One region of the Streptomyces rishiriensis genome, then DNA from elsewhere that is predicted to be linked to it. Evidence: predicted binding sites of a transcription regulator. Region 1 holds the regulator's gene; the other holds the start of a gene.
What was found. The regulator HrcA, encoded in region 1, represses chaperone genes, less so after heat shock. The targets are predictions, from matches to a motif close to TTNGCACTCNGNNNNNCNGAGTGCNAA.
Positions count from the first base shown of each region.

Region 2: groES (co-chaperone GroES) is a predicted target of HrcA. The motif match lies at 2,715-2,741, and genes of this name have one in related genera.

Region 1 is NZ_JAUSWV010000002.1:2,915,964-2,924,006, forward strand. Features, by position in the region: gene QF030_RS15445 (S41 family peptidase) at 1-99, opposite strand, end outside; gene QF030_RS15450 (hypothetical protein) at 145-642, opposite strand; gene QF030_RS15455 (hypothetical protein) at 722-1,117, shown strand; gene QF030_RS15460 (VOC family protein) at 1,059-1,451, opposite strand; gene QF030_RS15465 (16S rRNA (uracil(1498)-N(3))-methyltransferase) at 1,478-2,224, opposite strand; gene QF030_RS15470 (nitronate monooxygenase) at 2,221-3,309, opposite strand; gene dnaJ (molecular chaperone DnaJ) at 3,512-4,645, opposite strand; gene hrcA (heat-inducible transcriptional repressor HrcA) at 4,646-5,662, opposite strand; gene QF030_RS15485 (MBL fold metallo-hydrolase) at 5,822-6,565, shown strand; gene QF030_RS15490 (DUF3097 domain-containing protein) at 6,608-7,411, shown strand; gene hemW (radical SAM family heme chaperone HemW) at 7,679-8,043, opposite strand, start outside.
Region 2 is NZ_JAUSWV010000002.1:5,149,660-5,157,702, reverse strand. Features, by position in the region: gene QF030_RS25595 (ester cyclase) at 1-420, shown strand, start outside; gene groL (chaperonin GroEL) at 524-2,149, opposite strand; gene groES (co-chaperone GroES) at 2,261-2,569, opposite strand; gene QF030_RS25580 (polysaccharide deacetylase family protein) at 2,955-3,779, opposite strand; gene QF030_RS25575 (polysaccharide deacetylase family protein) at 3,776-4,765, opposite strand; gene QF030_RS25570 (class I SAM-dependent methyltransferase) at 4,906-6,102, shown strand; gene QF030_RS25565 (cell wall-binding repeat-containing protein) at 6,080-8,043, opposite strand, start outside.

The DNA of each region.
Region 1 (8,043 bases):
GGGGGCCAGCCACACGTCGTCCTCGGCGGCGAAGGCCACCGACCGGCCGTGCAGATGGGGGTATCGGAGGTATGCGGCAGGCGTCGCGGGCTGTGTCACCGAATCACTGTATGCAAGGGCGGGACCGCAGGTCAGGGGTTTCGATCACTTCCCCGTGCCGCCCCCGCCGTCCCCGCCCACGGTCTCGGTGACGGTGACGGTCACGGTGACCGTCGGCCGGGCGCCGGGCCGGTCCGAACCGGACGGGGCGACCGGCGAGGGCGTCGCGGACCCGCAGTCGCCGAGTCCGCTGACCCGGAACAACTGCTTCTTGCCGACGACGGCGGTGAGATCCCCCCGGACACAGGCCCCGTCGACCGCCCGCGCGACCTGGCCCGTGACCGTGATGTCCCGGCCGTCTGCGGTCTCCCCCTGGCAGTCCACGGAGGCGACGGTCCCCGCCTTCCTCTCCTGGTCCTCGTACTGAGCCGTGCAGGTCAGCCAGCGCACGTTCACGTCCCGCCGCTGGATCTCGGCCGTCGCGGCCTCGTCGGTGGTGTACGCCACGGACATGCTGCTCAGCCCGCCCGGCTCGCACGCCACGACGCCGACCGCCGCCACGGCCACCGACGGGAGAAGCCAAATCCGCCTCAATGCCCCCATGGACGGCAGCGTGCCACTCGGGCCCGCGGCGCGGTAGCCCGTATGCGGTCACTTTCCGCGCGGGTTCTACGGTGGACGCATGACTGACGAACGCCGCCGGAGAACCCTCGTCGTGGACGGGTCGACCAGTTATGTGTGGACGGTCCGCCACCGGCACGGGGACGGGCGGCCGTGCCAGGAGGTGCTCACCCTGCACCGGGACGGCGTCCGCACCCACCTCGTCTTCCGGGACGGTGAGGGGCGATACGTCGGCAGCGTCGCGTACGGGCACAGCGGCGGGGTGGGCGACCGCCACCATCACCTCAACCTCAACGAACCCGGTGTGGTGCGCGCCTTCGTCGACGAGGCCGTCAAGCGGGAACTGCTGCCCTACAACGGCGAGTTGGACGGCTGGGAGCTGTTCACCGCAGTGGCCCTCAGCCGAGCAGCAGCAGCCACTCCTGAAGTTCCACCAGATTGCCCTCCGGGTCCTTGAGGTGCGCCACGCGCATCCGGTCGGCCATCGGAGCGGGGCCGTGCACCAGGGCGACGCCGTGGGCGGTGATCCGCGCGCACATGGCGTCCAGGTCGTCCACGCGCAGGGCCACCAGGGAGCGGTGACCGTGCGCCGCGTCGCCCAGTTCGCCGAGCACCTCCGCCATCATCGCCCGGTCCTGGACGGCTATCCCCGCCGAACCGGTGGCGGGAGAGAACTTTTCGTACGGGCCCCGCTCCGCCCCCGACTGCGGCTTGAGGCCGAGGACGTGGGCGTAGAAGCGGTAGCAGGCGGCGAAGTCGGTGACCAGCAGCCTCACCTGGACGAATTCCACGGTGTCCTCCCGGAGGGCGGGCGGGGTCAGGACCAGCGGCCGGTCCTGCCCAGGAGCAGGGACGCGGCCGCCGTGCCGGCGGTCGAGGTGCGCAGGACGCTCCGCCCGAGCCGGTACGCCTTCGCGCCCGCCTGCGCGAAAAGCGCCAGCTCGTCGGGCGAGACGCCCCCTTCGGGGCCCACGACGAGCACGATCTCGCCCGTGGCGGGGAGGGCGGCGGTGGCCAGGGGCTCGCTGCCGTAGTCACGGTCCTCGTGCAGGACGGCGGCGAAGTCGGCGCGGGCGAGAAGCTCCGCCACCTGCCGGGACGTCGACGCGTCGGCGACCTCGGGGAAGCGGACCCGACGGGACTGCTTGCCGGCCTCGCGGGCGGTGGCCCGCCATTTGGCGAGCGCCTTCGCGCCGCGCTCCCCCTTCCACTGGGTGATACAGCGCGCGGCCGCCCACGGCACGATCGCGTCGACGCCCGTCTCGGTCATCGTCTCCACGGCCAGCTCACCGCGGTCGCCCTTCGGCAGCGCCTGGACGACGGTGATCCGGGGCGTCTCGGCGGGCTCCTCGGTCACCTCTCCCAGGCTCACCACCAGCCGGTCCTTGCCCTCGGCGGCGACGACCTCGCCGCGCGCCCAGCGTCCGGCGCCGTCGGTCAGGACGACCTCCTCGCCGCTCCGCAGCCGCTTCACGGACACGGCGTGCCGGCCCTCGGGACCGTCCAGTACGAACGGGGAGCGGGAGGAGGGGAGTTCGTCGACGACGAAGACGGGCGCCGTCACGAGGCACCGTCCTCGCCTGCCGGGAACTCCGACAACGCTGTCCGCGCCTCGGCGAGTTCGGACACCAGGACCTCCACCAGCTGCCCGGCGGGCAGCTCCCGGGCGAGCCGGTGGCCCTGCCCCGCCCACAACGCCATGCCCTGCGCGTCGCCCGCCTTGGCGGCCGCCTTGCGCAGCGGCGTGGTGAGGTGGTGGACCTCCGGGTAGGCGGCCGGCGCGTACGGGCCGTGCTCGCGCAGGAAGCGGTTGACCAGGCCGCGGGCCGGGCGTCCGGAGAAGGCGCGGGTCAGCTCGGTGCGCACGAAGAGAGGGTTGGTCAGCGCCTGCTTGTGCACGGCGTGCGCGCCGGACTCGGGCGTGACCAGGAACGCGGTGCCCAACTGGGCGGCGCTCGCGCCGGCCGCGAGGACGGCGGCGATCTGGCTGCCGCGCATGAGCCCGCCCGCGGCGACGATCGGCAGGTTCACGGATTCGCGGACCTGGGCGATCAGCGCGAGCAGTCCGATGCCGGAGCGGTCGTTCTCCGGGTTGTCCCTGTGGGTGCCCTGGTGGCCACCGGCCTCCACGCCCTGCACGATCACCGCGTCCGCGCCGGCCCGCTCCACCGCGCGGGCCTCCTCCGCGGTGGTCACCGTGACCAGGGTGAACGTTCCCCCGCGGCGCAGGGACTCCAGCGCCTCGATGCTCGGGATGCCGAAGTGGAAGGACACCGCCGGCACCGGGTTGTCCAGCAGCACGGCGAGCTTGGCGTCGTAGCCGTCGTCGCGGCCGCTTTCCGGGTCGCCCAGCTCGGTCTCGTACCAGGCGGCCTCACCGGCCAGCTGATGGGCGTAGACCTCGACGGCGCCCGTCTCCGCGTACTCGGGCTGCGGCATGAAGAGGTTCACGCCGAAGGGACGGGCCGTGAGGCTCCGCAGCTGCTTGATCTCCTGGTACATGCCGTCGGCCGTCTTGTACCCGGCGGCGAGGAACCCGAGCCCACCGGCCTCGCACACGGCGGCCGCGAGTCGCGGGAGGGAAACACCGCCCGCCATGGGGGCCTGCACGATCGGATACGGGAAGAGATCGGTCAGTGCGGAGGACATGACGGCATGTTGTCACGTCCTTTGAACAAGTCCGAATCGACCCTTCCCCTGCGCACGTGCCCCCCGGTCAGCCCGTCCGGGGTGCGGGGAGGGGGCCCTTCCGGGGGCCGGAAGCGGGTGTCCGGGCGCGCAGCCCCGGGGCGGGAAAGGGAGGGGGCGACGGAGGCCGTTCAGCCCCCGTCGCCCCCTCCGTCACCGCCCGTCACCGCCCGTTGAACGCGTCCTTCAGCCGGGAGAACAACCCCTGCTGGCCGGGCTGGAACTGCCCCGTGGGCCGCTCCTCGCCCCGCAGCTTGGCCAGCTCCCGCAGCACCCGCTCCTGCTCGGGGTCGAGCTTGCTCGGCGTCTGCACCTCGACATGCACGATGAGGTCACCACGCCCCCCGCCCCGCAGATGCGTGACACCCCGGCCGTGCAGCGGGATCGACTGGCCGGACTGGGTACCGGGCCGGATGTCGACCTCCTCCAGCCCGTCCAGCGTCTCCAGCGGCACCTTGGTGCCGAGCGCCGCCGCCGTCATCGGCAGGGTCACCGTGCAGTGCAGGTCGTCGCCGCGCCGCTGGAACTGCGCGTGCGGCAGCTCGTGGATCTCCACGTACAGGTCGCCGGCGGGGCCGCCGCCGGGGCCGACCTCGCCCTCGCCCGCGAGCTGGATCCGGGTGCCGTTGTCGACACCGGCCGGGATCTTCACCGTCAGCGTGCGGCGCGAGCGCACGCGCCCGTCGCCCGCGCACTCCGGGCACGGGGTCGGCACGACGGTGCCGAAGCCCTGGCATTGCGGACACGGCCGCGAGGTCATGACCTGCCCGAGGAAGGACCGCGTCACCTGCGACACCTCGCCGCGGCCGCGGCACATGTCACACGTCTGGGCACTGGTGCCGGGAGCCGCGCCCTCGCCACTGCACGTCGTGCACACGATCGCCGTGTCGACCTGGAGGTCCTTGGTCGTGCCGAAGGCCGCCTCCTCGAGGTCGATCTCCAGCCGGATCATCGCGTCCTGGCCGCGCCGGGTGCGCGAGCGCGGACCGCGCTGCGACGCCGTACCGAAGAACGCGTCCATGATGTCGGAGAAGTTCCCGAAGCCACCGGCGCCGAAGCCGCCCGCGCCGCCGCCCGACTGCGACAGCGGGTCGCCGCCGAGGTCGTAGACCTGCTTCTTCTGCGGATCCGACAGCACCTCGTAGGCGGCGTTGATCTCCTTGAACCGCTCCTGGGTCTTCGGGTCCGGGTTGACGTCCGGGTGCAGCTCGCGCGCGAGCCGCCGGAAGGCCTTCTTGATCTCTTCCTGCGACGCATCGCGGCGCACGCCGAGAACGGCGTAGTAGTCCGTGGCCACCTACGACTCCGCCAGGATCTGTCCGACGTACCGTGCCACCGCTCGTACCGCTCCCATCGTTCCCGGGTAATCCATGCGGGTCGGTCCGACCACGCCCAGCTTGGCGACTGCTTCGCCGCCCGAACCGTAGCCGACCGACACCACCGAAGTGGAGTTGAGCCCCTCATAGGCGTTCTCGTGACCGATGCGTACGGTCATGCCCGAATCCCCCGCCTCGCCAAGGAGCTTGAGGAGCACGACCTGCTCCTCCAGTGCCTCCAGGACGGGGCGGATGGTGAGGGGAAAGTCATGTCCGAAGCGGGTGAGATTGGCGGTACCGCCGATCATCAGCCGCTCCTCGTTCTCCTCGACGAGCGTCTCCAGCAGGGTGGAGAGCACCGTCGTGACCGTGCCGCGGTCCTCGGCCTCGAAGGCCTCCGGCAGATCCTCCACCAGCCGCGGCACGTCCGCGAAGCGGCGCCCCGCGACCCGGCTGTTGAGCCGGGCGCGCAGATCCGCCAGTGAGGCCTCGCCGAAGGGCGCCGGACAGTCCACCATCCGCTGCTCGACCCGCCCGGTGTCCGTGATCAGCACGAGCATCAGGCGTGCGGGCGCGAGCGAGAGAAGCTCCACGTGCCGCACGGTCGAGCGGGTCAGGGACGGGTACTGCACGACGGCGACCTGCCGGGTGAGCTGCGCGAGCAGCCGTACGGTCCTGGCCACCACGTCGTCGAGGTCGACGGCGCCGTCGAGGAAGTTCTGGATGGCCCGCCGCTCGGGCCCGGTCATCGGCTTGACGCCGGCGAGCTTGTCGACGAACAGCCGGTAGCCCTTGTCCGTGGGGATCCGCCCGGCACTGGTGTGCGGCTGGGCGATGTACCCCTCGTCCTCCAGGGCGGCCATGTCGTTGCGGACCGTCGCCGGGGACACGCCGAGGCTGTGCCGCTCGGTGAGCGCCTTCGACCCCACGGGTTCCTCGGTGCCGACGTAGTCCTGGACGATGGCGCGCAGCACCTGGAGCCTGCGTTCACTCAGCATCGCGCGCACACCTCCCGCAGTAGTCCCCAGTCCCCTGGGCGCCTCGTCTGGCACTCTTCACATCCGAGTGCCAGCGTTCCCCGGCCCAGTGTACGGCTGTGGGGTACACCCGGGGCAAGGTCGGCCCCCGGTACGGCGTCGTAGGGCTAGCGTCGCGGTATGACGGTGACTTGGGAAGAGCTCGGATGGGAGCGGGTCGCGGCCGGGGTCGGGCGGGTGCGGCTGCCGGGCTGGGACTGCACGGCGGGGCTGGTCGTCGGGGCGGGCGCGGTGCTGATGATCGACGCGGGGTCGAGCCTGGCGGAGGGGGTGCGGCTGCGGGCCTGGGCCGAGGAACTCAGCGGCTCCCGTGTGACCCATCTCGCTCTCACCCACCCCCACTTCGACCATGTGTTCGGGGCTGCCGCCTTCGCGGGCGCGGAGGTCTTCGGGGCGGTGGGGGTGGACACCGTGGCGGCCGAGGAGCTGCGGGCGGACGCGGTGCGCAACGGTCTCGACGAGACGGCGGCGACGGAGGCCGCGGACACTCTCGTCCGGCCCCGGCACCTCGTCTCCGGCGAGTGGACCCTTGACCTGGGCGACGGCCGGCAGGTCCTGCTGGCGAACGTCGGACCCGGTCACACCGCCCACGACCTGGTGGTTCTGGTCCCGGGGACTTCCGGTGGCCCCGGCGTGCCGGACTCCCCCGAGACGGTGTTCTGCGGCGACCTGGTCGAGGAGTCCGGCGAGCCCCAGGCCGGCCACGACGCCGTGCCGTCCCAATGGCCCGCCGCCCTCGACCGCCTCCTCGAACTCGGCGGCGAGGACGCGGTGTACGTGCCCGGTCACGGAGCGGTGGTGGACGCGGCGTTCGTACGGGCGCAACGGGACGCGCTGGCGGCCCGTTTCGGCGTGTCGCCCTGATCGTGTGTCCCCCGGCCCGCCGCTTCTCCTATCGTCATCCGAATGCGCCAGTACTCCGCCGACCTGACCCCTCCCTGGAAGAAGCCGAAGCCGGTACCCGAGGTCCCGGCCGAGCCCGGGCTGGTGGTGGAGGAGCCCGGCACCGGGTTCTGCGGCGCGGTGATCCGCTGCGAGGCGGGCACGGTGACCCTGGAGGACCGCTTCGGCAAGCACCGGGTGTTCCCGCTGGAGCCGCGCGGCTTCCTGCTGGAGGGCAGGGTCGTGACCCTCGTGCGGCCGGCCTCCGCGGGCCCGGCGCGCCCCACCCGTACCGCCTCCGGTTCGGTCGCCGTCCCCGGCGCACGCGCGCGGGTCGCCCGAGCCGGCCGGATCTACGTCGAGGGCCGGCACGACGCCGAGCTGGTCGAGAAGGTGTGGGGCGACGACCTGCGCGTCGAGGGTGTGGTCGTGGAGTACCTGGAGGGCGTGGACGACCTGCCGTCGATCGTCGCCGAGTTCGCGCCGGGCCCCGACGCGAGGCTGGGCGTCCTGGTGGACCACCTCCTCCCCGGCACGAAGGAGTGGCGCATCGCCCGCTCGGTCACGAGCGAGCACGCCCTGGTCGTCGGCCACCCGTACATCGACATCTGGGAAGCCGTGAAGCCGTCGGCTGTCGGGATCGAATCCTGGCCCCGGGTACCGCACGGCCAGGACTGGAAGACGGGCGTGTGCCGCGCCCTGGGCTGGCCGGAGAACACCGGGGCGGTCTGGCAGGCGATCCTGAAGCGGGTGGGTTCCTACAAGGACCTCGAGCCGGAGCTGCTGGGCCGGGTCGAGGAACTGATCGACTTCGTGACCGCACCCTGAGCCGCACGGCTCCCGACCCCGGCTCTCCGGTATCCCGGCCCCGGCTTCCGGCTCCGGCTTCCCGCCCTCCGGCCCCGCCCGCCGGCCCTGACTTCCGGCTCTCCGGCATCCCGGCCCCAGCTTGCGGCTTCCCGCCCTCCGGCCCCGGCTTCCGGCTCCGGCTCTCCGGCATCCCGGCCCCGGCTTCCGGCTCCGCTACCCGCCCTCCGGCCCCGGCTCCCCGGCTCCCCGCTCCCCGCTCCCCGCTCCCCGCTCCCCGCTCCCCGCTCAGTCCACCAGGTCCCGCACCACCGCGTCCGCCAGCAGTCGCCCGCGCAGGGTGAGCACGGCCCGCCCCTCGTCGTAGGGGCCCCTGTCGAGCAGCCCGTCGGCCAGGGCCCTGCGCGACGCCGCGAGCCCGTCCGGCCGCAGCAGGTCCAGCGGTACGCCCTCCCGCAGCCGCAGCTCCAGCAGGATCCGCTCCACCCGGCGGTCCTCGGCCGGCAGCAGCTCCCGTCCGGCACCCGGCGACCGCCCCGCCGCGAGCGCCGCCGCGTACGCACCCGGGTGCTTGACGTTCCACCAGCGGACGCCGCCCACGTGCGAGTGCGCTCCCGGGCCCGCGCCCCACCAGTCGGCGCCGCGCCAGTACA
Region 2 (8,043 bases), 2.2 Mb from region 1:
CAGCTGTACGCCGCGACGGCGCGGCGGTTCTTCGAGACGGTCGGCATGCGGGGTGAACTGCCGCCGCTGGACGGGCTGATGGCCGAGGAGTATCGCGACCACAATCCCGCCAACGAGCAGGACACCGTGGGAATGGACGCGATGCGCCGGGACGTCGGGATGTGGCGGAGCGGCTTCGACTTCGCCTTCTCCGTCGACGACCAGATCGAGCAGGGCGACCGCGTCTGCAACCGGTGGACCTGGCGCGGCACCCACAGGGGCGACTTCATGGGGCTCCCGGCCACCGGAAAGCAAGTCACCATGACCGGCATGACCATCTTCCGGTGCAGGGAGGACGGGAAGATCGTCGAGGCCTGGTGGGAGTACGACCTGCTGGGACTGATGGAGCAACTGGGGGCGCTGGACGCGCTGGAGCAGTAGGGACGCAGAGGCCCGGCGCCCCTTGTCCATGGGGTGCCGGGCCTCTGCCGTGCTCGCGACCTGGGTCAGTGCCTACCGGCCCGGGTCGTACCGACGTACTACGTCAGTGGGAGTGGCCGTGGCTGTGGCCCGCGGCGGCCGGCTCTTCCTCTTCCTTCTTCTCGACGACCAGGGTCTCGGTCGTCAGGAGGAGGGAGGCGATGGAGGCGGCGTTCTCCAGGGCGGAGCGGGTGACCTTGACCGGGTCGATGACGCCGGCCTTGACCAGGTCGCCGTACTCGCCGGTCGCGGCGTTGAAGCCCTGGCCCTTGTCGAGCTCGGCGACCTTGGAGGTGATGACGTAGCCCTCGAGGCCCGCGTTCTCGGCGATCCAGCGCAGCGGCTCGACGACGGCGCGGCGGACGACGGCGACACCGGTCGCCTCGTCGCCGGTCTTGCCGAGGCCGCCCTCCAGCACCTTGGCGGCGTGGACGAGCGCGGAGCCACCACCGGAGACGATGCCCTCCTCGACCGCGGCGCGGGTCGCGGAGATGGCGTCCTCCAGGCGGTGCTTCTTCTCCTTCAGCTCCACCTCGGTGGCGGCGCCGACCTTGATCACGCACACGCCGCCGGCCAGCTTCGCGAGGCGCTCCTGGAGCTTCTCGCGGTCCCAGTCGGAGTCGGTGTTCTCGATCTCGGCCTTGATCTGGCCGACCCGGCCCTGGACCTCGGAGGAGTCGCCGGCACCGTCGACGACCGTGGTGTCGTCCTTGGTGACGGTGACGCGGCGGGCGGAGCCGAGCACGTCGACGCCGACCTGGTCGAGCTTGAGGCCGACCTCTTCGGAGATGACGGTGGCGCCGGTGAGGACGGCCAGGTCCTGGAGCATCGCCTTGCGACGGTCACCGAAGCCGGGGGCCTTCACGGCGACCGCGTTGAAGGTGCCGCGGATCTTGTTCACGACCAGGGTCGACAGGGCCTCGCCCTCGAGGTCCTCGGCGATGATCAGCAGCGGGCGGGAGGAGTTGGTCTGGATGACCTTCTCCAGCAGCGGCAGCAGGTCGGCGATCGAGGAGATCTTGCCCTGGTTGATGAGGATGTAGGGGTCCTCGAGGACGGCCTCCATGCGCTCCTGGTCCGTCACGAAGTACGGCGACAGGTAGCCCTTGTCGAAGGCCATGCCCTCGGTGAAGTCCAGCTCCAGACCGAAGGTGTTGGACTCCTCGACGGTGATGACACCGTCCTTGCCGACCTTGTCCATCGCCTCGGCGATGAGCTCGCCGACCTGCTGGTCCTGGGCGGACAGCGCGGCGACGGCGGCGATGTCGGACTTCTCTTCGATCGGGCGGGCGGTGGCCAGCAGCTCGTCGGAGATGGCCCTGACGGCGGCGTCGATGCCCTTCTTCAGGGCGGCCGGGGAGGCGCCCGCGGCGACGTTCCTCAGACCCTCGCGTACGAGCGCCTGGGCGAGCACGGTGGCGGTGGTCGTACCGTCACCCGCGATGTCGTTGGTCTTGGTCGCCACCTCCTTCACCAGCTGGGCACCGAGGTTCTCGTACGGGTCGTCGAGCTCGACCTCGCGGGCGATCGTGACACCGTCGTTGGTGATGGTGGGGGCGCCGAACTTCTTGTCGATGACGACATTGCGGCCCTTGGGGCCGATCGTCACCTTGACCGTGTCGGCAAGCTTGTTGACGCCGCGCTCGAGGGCGCGACGGGCGTCCTCGTCGAACTTCAGGATCTTCGCCATGGGAGCGGTTCAGCCCTCTCGGAAAACGTGGGAGAAACGAACTGCGCCCCCAGCACCCGGCTTCACAAAGTCGCGGGGCCAGGAGCGCAGTTCACTGCAAAACTGGGTGAATTACTTCTCGATGATCGCGAGCACGTCGCGAGCCGAGAGGACGAGGTACTCCTCGCCGTTGTACTTCACTTCGGTGCCGCCGTACTTGCTGTACAGGACAACGTCGCCGACCTTGACGTCGAGCGGCAGGCGCTCGCCGTTCTCGAAGCGACCCGGGCCCACCGCGAGGACAGCACCCTCCTGGGGCTTCTCCTTCGCGGTGTCCGGGATGACCAGGCCAGAGGCCGTGGTCTGCTCGGCGTCGAGCGGCTGGACCACAATGCGGTCCTCGAGCGGCTTGATGGCAACCTTGGAGCTGGTGGTCGTCACGATCCGACCTCCCCCTTCGGAGATCTCACGGGGCTAACTGTCTGAGGTGGCGACCAGGTGGATCCGTCGTCGCGGGTGCCGGACCTGCCCGTCGCGTGTTGGCACTCTCCAGGGGGGAGTGCCAGCACTGAGACTATGACTGCGATTAGCACTCGGTCAAGCGGAGTGCCAATGCGGCGGCGCGTCGGCCGGTTTTCGGTGGGCCTGAGTGGCCTCCGCCGGCCGGTGCCGGTGTGCACGTCACCGGGTGCTGCCGCCCCCGGGCCCCCCGCTGCCGGCCCCGATGGGCCTCGTCCTCGTCGTCGTCCTCGTCCTCGTCCTCGAACGCCGGACGGGCTGGCGGCTGGAAGAGGGACACCCGGCCGCTCGGGGGCGGGGAGGGCTCTCAGACGTAGTCCTCCAAGCGGCCCACCGTCAGGCCCTGCTCCTGTACCCGTCGCAGCAGGCGCGTCGTCCGTTCCCGTAGGCCCGGGCCCGTCGACTCGTCCGGGGCCACGGCGATGACGTCGCCCGGGTGCAGGCGGTGCGGGCCGTGGGAGTACGTGAGGTCGGTGGACCCCATCGAGGCGCGCCACAGGACGATGGCCGCGATGCCGCAGTCGGCGGCGGCGCGTCGGGTGGTGGTGTCGTAGATGCCGTAGGGCGGGCGGAAGAGGCGGGGGCGCAGGCCGAAGCGGGCGCGGAGCTTGTCCTGCTGGCCGCAGATCTCGGCGCGCTGGCCGGCGTAGGGCAGGCCGCGCAGGGCCGGGTGGTCCAGGGTGTGGTTCTGGATGTTCGCGCCGACGGACCGGAGCCGGGCGAAGTGGGCGTAACCAGGGCCGACCACGCTGTCCGTGAGGAACATGCTCACCGGGAGGCGCAGCTCGCGGACCATGTCGACGAAACGGGGGTCGCGTTCGGCGCCGTCGTCGTAGGTGAGGAAGACGACCCGGTCGGCGGTCGGGACCTGGTCGACGACGGGCGGGAGGGCCGCTCCCGGACTGCCCGCCAGGGAGCGGGCGGGACGGCGCGGCGCGGGCGGCAGGGGCGCCGTCAGGCCCCAGCGGCGGTAGGCGTCCTGTCCGGCCGGGCCGTGCGGGCGGACCCGGGCGGCGGCCTTCTTGCCGAGCCGCTCGATCGGGTCGACGGACTGGGCGCAGCCCGCCAGGCTCGCGAGTGTCGTGAGGGTCGTCAGGATCAGCAGTACGGCCGGCAGCCCCCGCGTCCTCACAGGTAGTCCTCCAGTCGCGCCACCGCGTACCCCTTCGCCGTGACCTTGTTCAGGAACCGGCGGACCATGTCGGGCATCGTGCCCTTCCAGTCGCCGCGGCCGCGGAAGTGGCTCAGCACGATGTCCCCGGGGTGGAGGTCCTGGTCCCACTCCCGGTACTCCCAGTGGTCGACGAAGACCTCCTCGGCCCAGAGCGGGGCGTAGCGCACGCCGCAGGTCTTCGCGGCGCGCAGGGTGTCCTGGTCGTAGTTGCCGAAGGGCGGCCGGAAGAGGGCGGGGCGTTTGCCGTAGCGCTTCTCGATCACGCTCTGCATGCCGCAGATCTCGCGCTTCTGGCGGCTGTAGGAGAGGGCGGGCAGGTAGGGGTGGTGCAGGGTGTGATTGTTCAGCCCCACCCCACGGGCCTGCATCTCCTTGAAGTAGCCGTAGTCGTCCTTGATCAGGTAGTCGCTGAGGAAGGCGGTGTACGGGATCTTCAGCTCGCTCATCATGCGCAGGAACGCCGGATCCTTCTCGGCGCCGTCGTCGAGGGTGAGGAAGACGACCCGGTCCTCGGTCGGGATCGTGGTGAAGACCGGCGGGAGGCCGAGTTCCTCGTGATCGTCCACCTCGAAGCCCTTGCGGGTGGCGATCTCCGGCTTGTGCGCGGGCGGCGCCGGGGGTGTCAACGGGACCTTCTTCAGGCCCCAGCGCTTCGCCGCGGCGACCCGGGCCCGGTGCGCGGCGCGGAGCCTGGCGGCGTACGAGTGCAGGGCGCGGGCCGGCGGCGCCGCGGGGGGCGGCCCCGCCTTCCCGGGCTGCTGGCCCGGCGCGGGGCGGGCGGGGCGGCCGGCGCCCTCGTCGCCTCCCGCGCAGCCCGAGGCGACGGTGGCCAGCGCGAGGACGGCGATCAGGCTCCGGACGCCCGCGCGCCCGCGCACAGGCCCGCGCCGACGCGGCACCTTGGCGCAGCCGCGCTTGTCATCGTTTTGTACGACAGGTCCCATGGCACCGGATCCTCGCAGTCGCCGCCCTGGAACCCGATCCGACACCGCCGCCGCAGACCCACCATCCACCGACTGGCCCAAGGAGACCGGCGGCCGCGGGCGGTGACGGGTGCGGTGCCCGGCTGGTCGACAATGAGGTGGTGAACGACCTTGCTCCCCTCCTCACCGCCGAGGGCCGTGCCCTCCTCGACATGGTGCGTGACACGGCTCCCGCCGATGAACTCGCCGTCGCCACCCGGCTGCGGCGCGAGCACCCCGCCGATCTGGTGTCCGCGGCGATCGGCCAGGCCCGGCTGCGGCAGCGGGCGGTGCCGAAGTTCGGGGCCGACGACGCGGAGCGGATGTTCTTCACGCCGAACGGCGTGGAGCAGTCGACGCGGGCGAGTGTCGCCGGATACCGGGCCGAGCGGATGAAGGCGCTCGGCGTGACCTCGGTCGCCGACCTGTGCTGCGGGATCGGGGGCGACGCGATCGCGCTCGCCCGGGCCGGAATCCGGGTGCTGGCCGTGGACCGCGACCCGGCCACGGCGGAGGTGGCGCGCGCGAACGCCGAGGCGCTGGGACTGGGCGCGCTGATCGAGGTGCGGGAGGCGGACGTCACCGAGGTGGACACCGCGGGCTACGACGCCGTGTTCGTCGACCCGGCGCGCCGGGGAGGCCGCGGGCGCATCTTCGATCCCGAGGCGTACTCCCCTCCCCTGTCGTGGGCGGTCGGCGCCGCCCTCGCCGCCCCGCGCGCCGCCCTGAAGATCGCGCCCGGTGTGCCGCACGAGGCGATCCCGGCGGAGGCCGAGGCCGAGTGGATCTCGGACGGCGGGGACGTGAAGGAGGCGGTGCTGTGGTTCGGCACCGAGCCGGGGGCCGTGCGGGCCACCCTCCTCCCGGGGCCGCGGACGCTGCTGGGCGCCGGGCTGCCCGACCCGGACGTCCGGCCGGTCGGGCGGTATCTGTACGAGCCCGACGGCGCCGTCATCCGCGCCCATCTGGTCGCCGACGTGGCCCGGGACCTCGACGGCGGTCTGATCGACGGGACCATCGCCTACGTCACCGCCGACACCCTGCGCCCGACCCCGTACGCCACCGCCTACGAGATCACCGATCGGCTCCCGTTCAGCGTGAAGCGGCTGAAGGCGCTGCTGCGGGAGCGGGGGGTCGGAATCCTGACCGTGAAGAAGCGGGGATCGGCGGTCGAGCCGGAGGAGCTGCGCAGGAAGGTCCTGCCCAAGGGTCAGGGGCCGAACTCAGCGACCGTGTTCCTGACCCGGGTGGCGGGGGCGCCGACGATGCTCGTCGGGGCCCCCGCCGGGTCGGCCGTTACTGCCGGTGGAGCGTCTTGAGCGATGCCGCGTTCGGCTGGGCGCCGACCGCGCCGGGACGCTGCACGGTGGTGACCGAGGCGTCGCCGTCGGTGCGCGCGGCGAAGGCGCTCGCCGAGGTGCTCGGCGGGATGACGCCGTTGAAGTACGGGTGGTAGTCGACGTAGGCGCTGCCCGCGCCCATCGTGGCACCCACGGTGTTCAGCGCGGCCGGGGAGATCGAGCTGTTGATCCCGAAGGCCGCCGTGAAGTGGACGCTGGCCGTCTCACGCTGGAAGTAGCTGGTGAGTTCGGCCGACGGAGCGGCGGCGCTGGTGGTCCACAGCAGCGGCCCGAAGACGTTCATCGCCGAGGCCGCCGACACGCCGTCGCGCCAGGATCCGGAGTAGGCGAGGCCGGTCTGGCTCGGCGCGGACCACCAGAACAGGGCGATGGCCACCGAGATCGACGGGTCCGTGGTGCCCGAGATCGGGTAGTACGAGTACGTCGAAGGCCAGTGCGAGAAGCTCGAGTGGGTGAGGGCGTACTTCGCCGCCGAACCGACCGTGATGATCATGGTCTTGTCCGGGTTCAGGCTGTTGAGGTACGACTGCACCGACGCCGTCAGCTTGTTGCCGTTGGTGAGCACGACACCGCCCGCGCTCGCGGCGCCGTCGGAGCCGGCCGCGGCCGCCGCCGAGAGGGCCGCCCGGTACTCGGTGCCGCCGGCCAGGAAGACGTACTTCGGGGCGGAGGTGATGGTTCTGGTCACCATCACCGAGGTCGCGTAACGGTCCGCGCCGGTCAGTCGCACGGGGACGTAGCCGAGCGCCTTCACCTGGCTGAGGACCGTGTTGTCGAGTACGGACGTGCTGCCGACCAGGTACACGGGCTTGCCGGGCTTCAGCATCCGCTTCAGCTCGTTCTTCGTCGTCGAGGAGAGCCCGGTCTTCTGGGTCATCAGCACCGGGCCCTCCTTCCGGCCGGCCAGGGCGGGCGCGGTGACGGCGTACGCCGGGTCGTCCTGGTTGACCAGCACCGCGGACTTGGCGTCCATCAGGCCGGGTTCGGTGCGGCCGACGGTGTTCCAGGTCCAGCGGGAGGAGGCGGTGGCGGTGAGGTAGGGGGTGGCGCCCCAGATCCGCGCGGTGCTGTTCTTGCGCAGAGGCTGCCAGCTCGGGTTGCCGACGGAGTTGCTCTGCGTCGCGCCGCTGACCGGGGTCAGCTCGCCGGTCGTCGTGTCGACGTACTCGACGGTGTGCACGTCGTCACTGTTCGGCGAGGTGTGGGCGTCGAAGAGGATCCGCTTGCCGGTGGGCGACCAGGACGGGGCGGCGTACCGGCGCGGGCCGGTGGTGAGCTGCTTGACGTCGGTGCCGTCGGCGTTCGCCGTGAAGATCTGGGGGTTGCCGTCGGTGTCCTCGCGGACGAACGCCAGCTTGGTCCCGTCCGGCGACCAGGCGGGCTGCTCGGCGTCGGCCAGGGCGAGCTGGACCGTGTTCGCGGCGGCGCCGTAGACGTACACGCCCGCATCGGCGTCGCAGCTGCCCGCGCGGCGCTCGAACGCGACCAGACCCTTGACGTTCACGCTCGGTTCGGCGTCGCAGACGGTGGCCGGTTCCAGGTTCGCCGGCAGCAGCGGACCGGGCGCCCACGAGGCGTCGGAGGGGCCGTAGGCGAGCTGGCCGCCGCTGGCGAAGACGACGAAACGGCCGCCGTTCCAGAACGTCAGGTCCTCGTACGGGGCGCTGGAGCGCAGGCCCTGCGCCCAGGGCAGGGTGATCTTCTTGGTGCCGTTGGGCAGCACGCTGGAGATCTGGCCGGACACGCTGACCACGCGGCTTCCGTCCGGCGCCCAGGTGGCGTAACTCCCCACGTTGGGGATCGTGCTGGTGGTGCCGGTGACGGGGTCGATGAGCAACCCGCCGTCGTTGAGGATCTTGCCCTCGGTGCCCGGCCAGGGCCCTGCGTCGTCGGCGACGG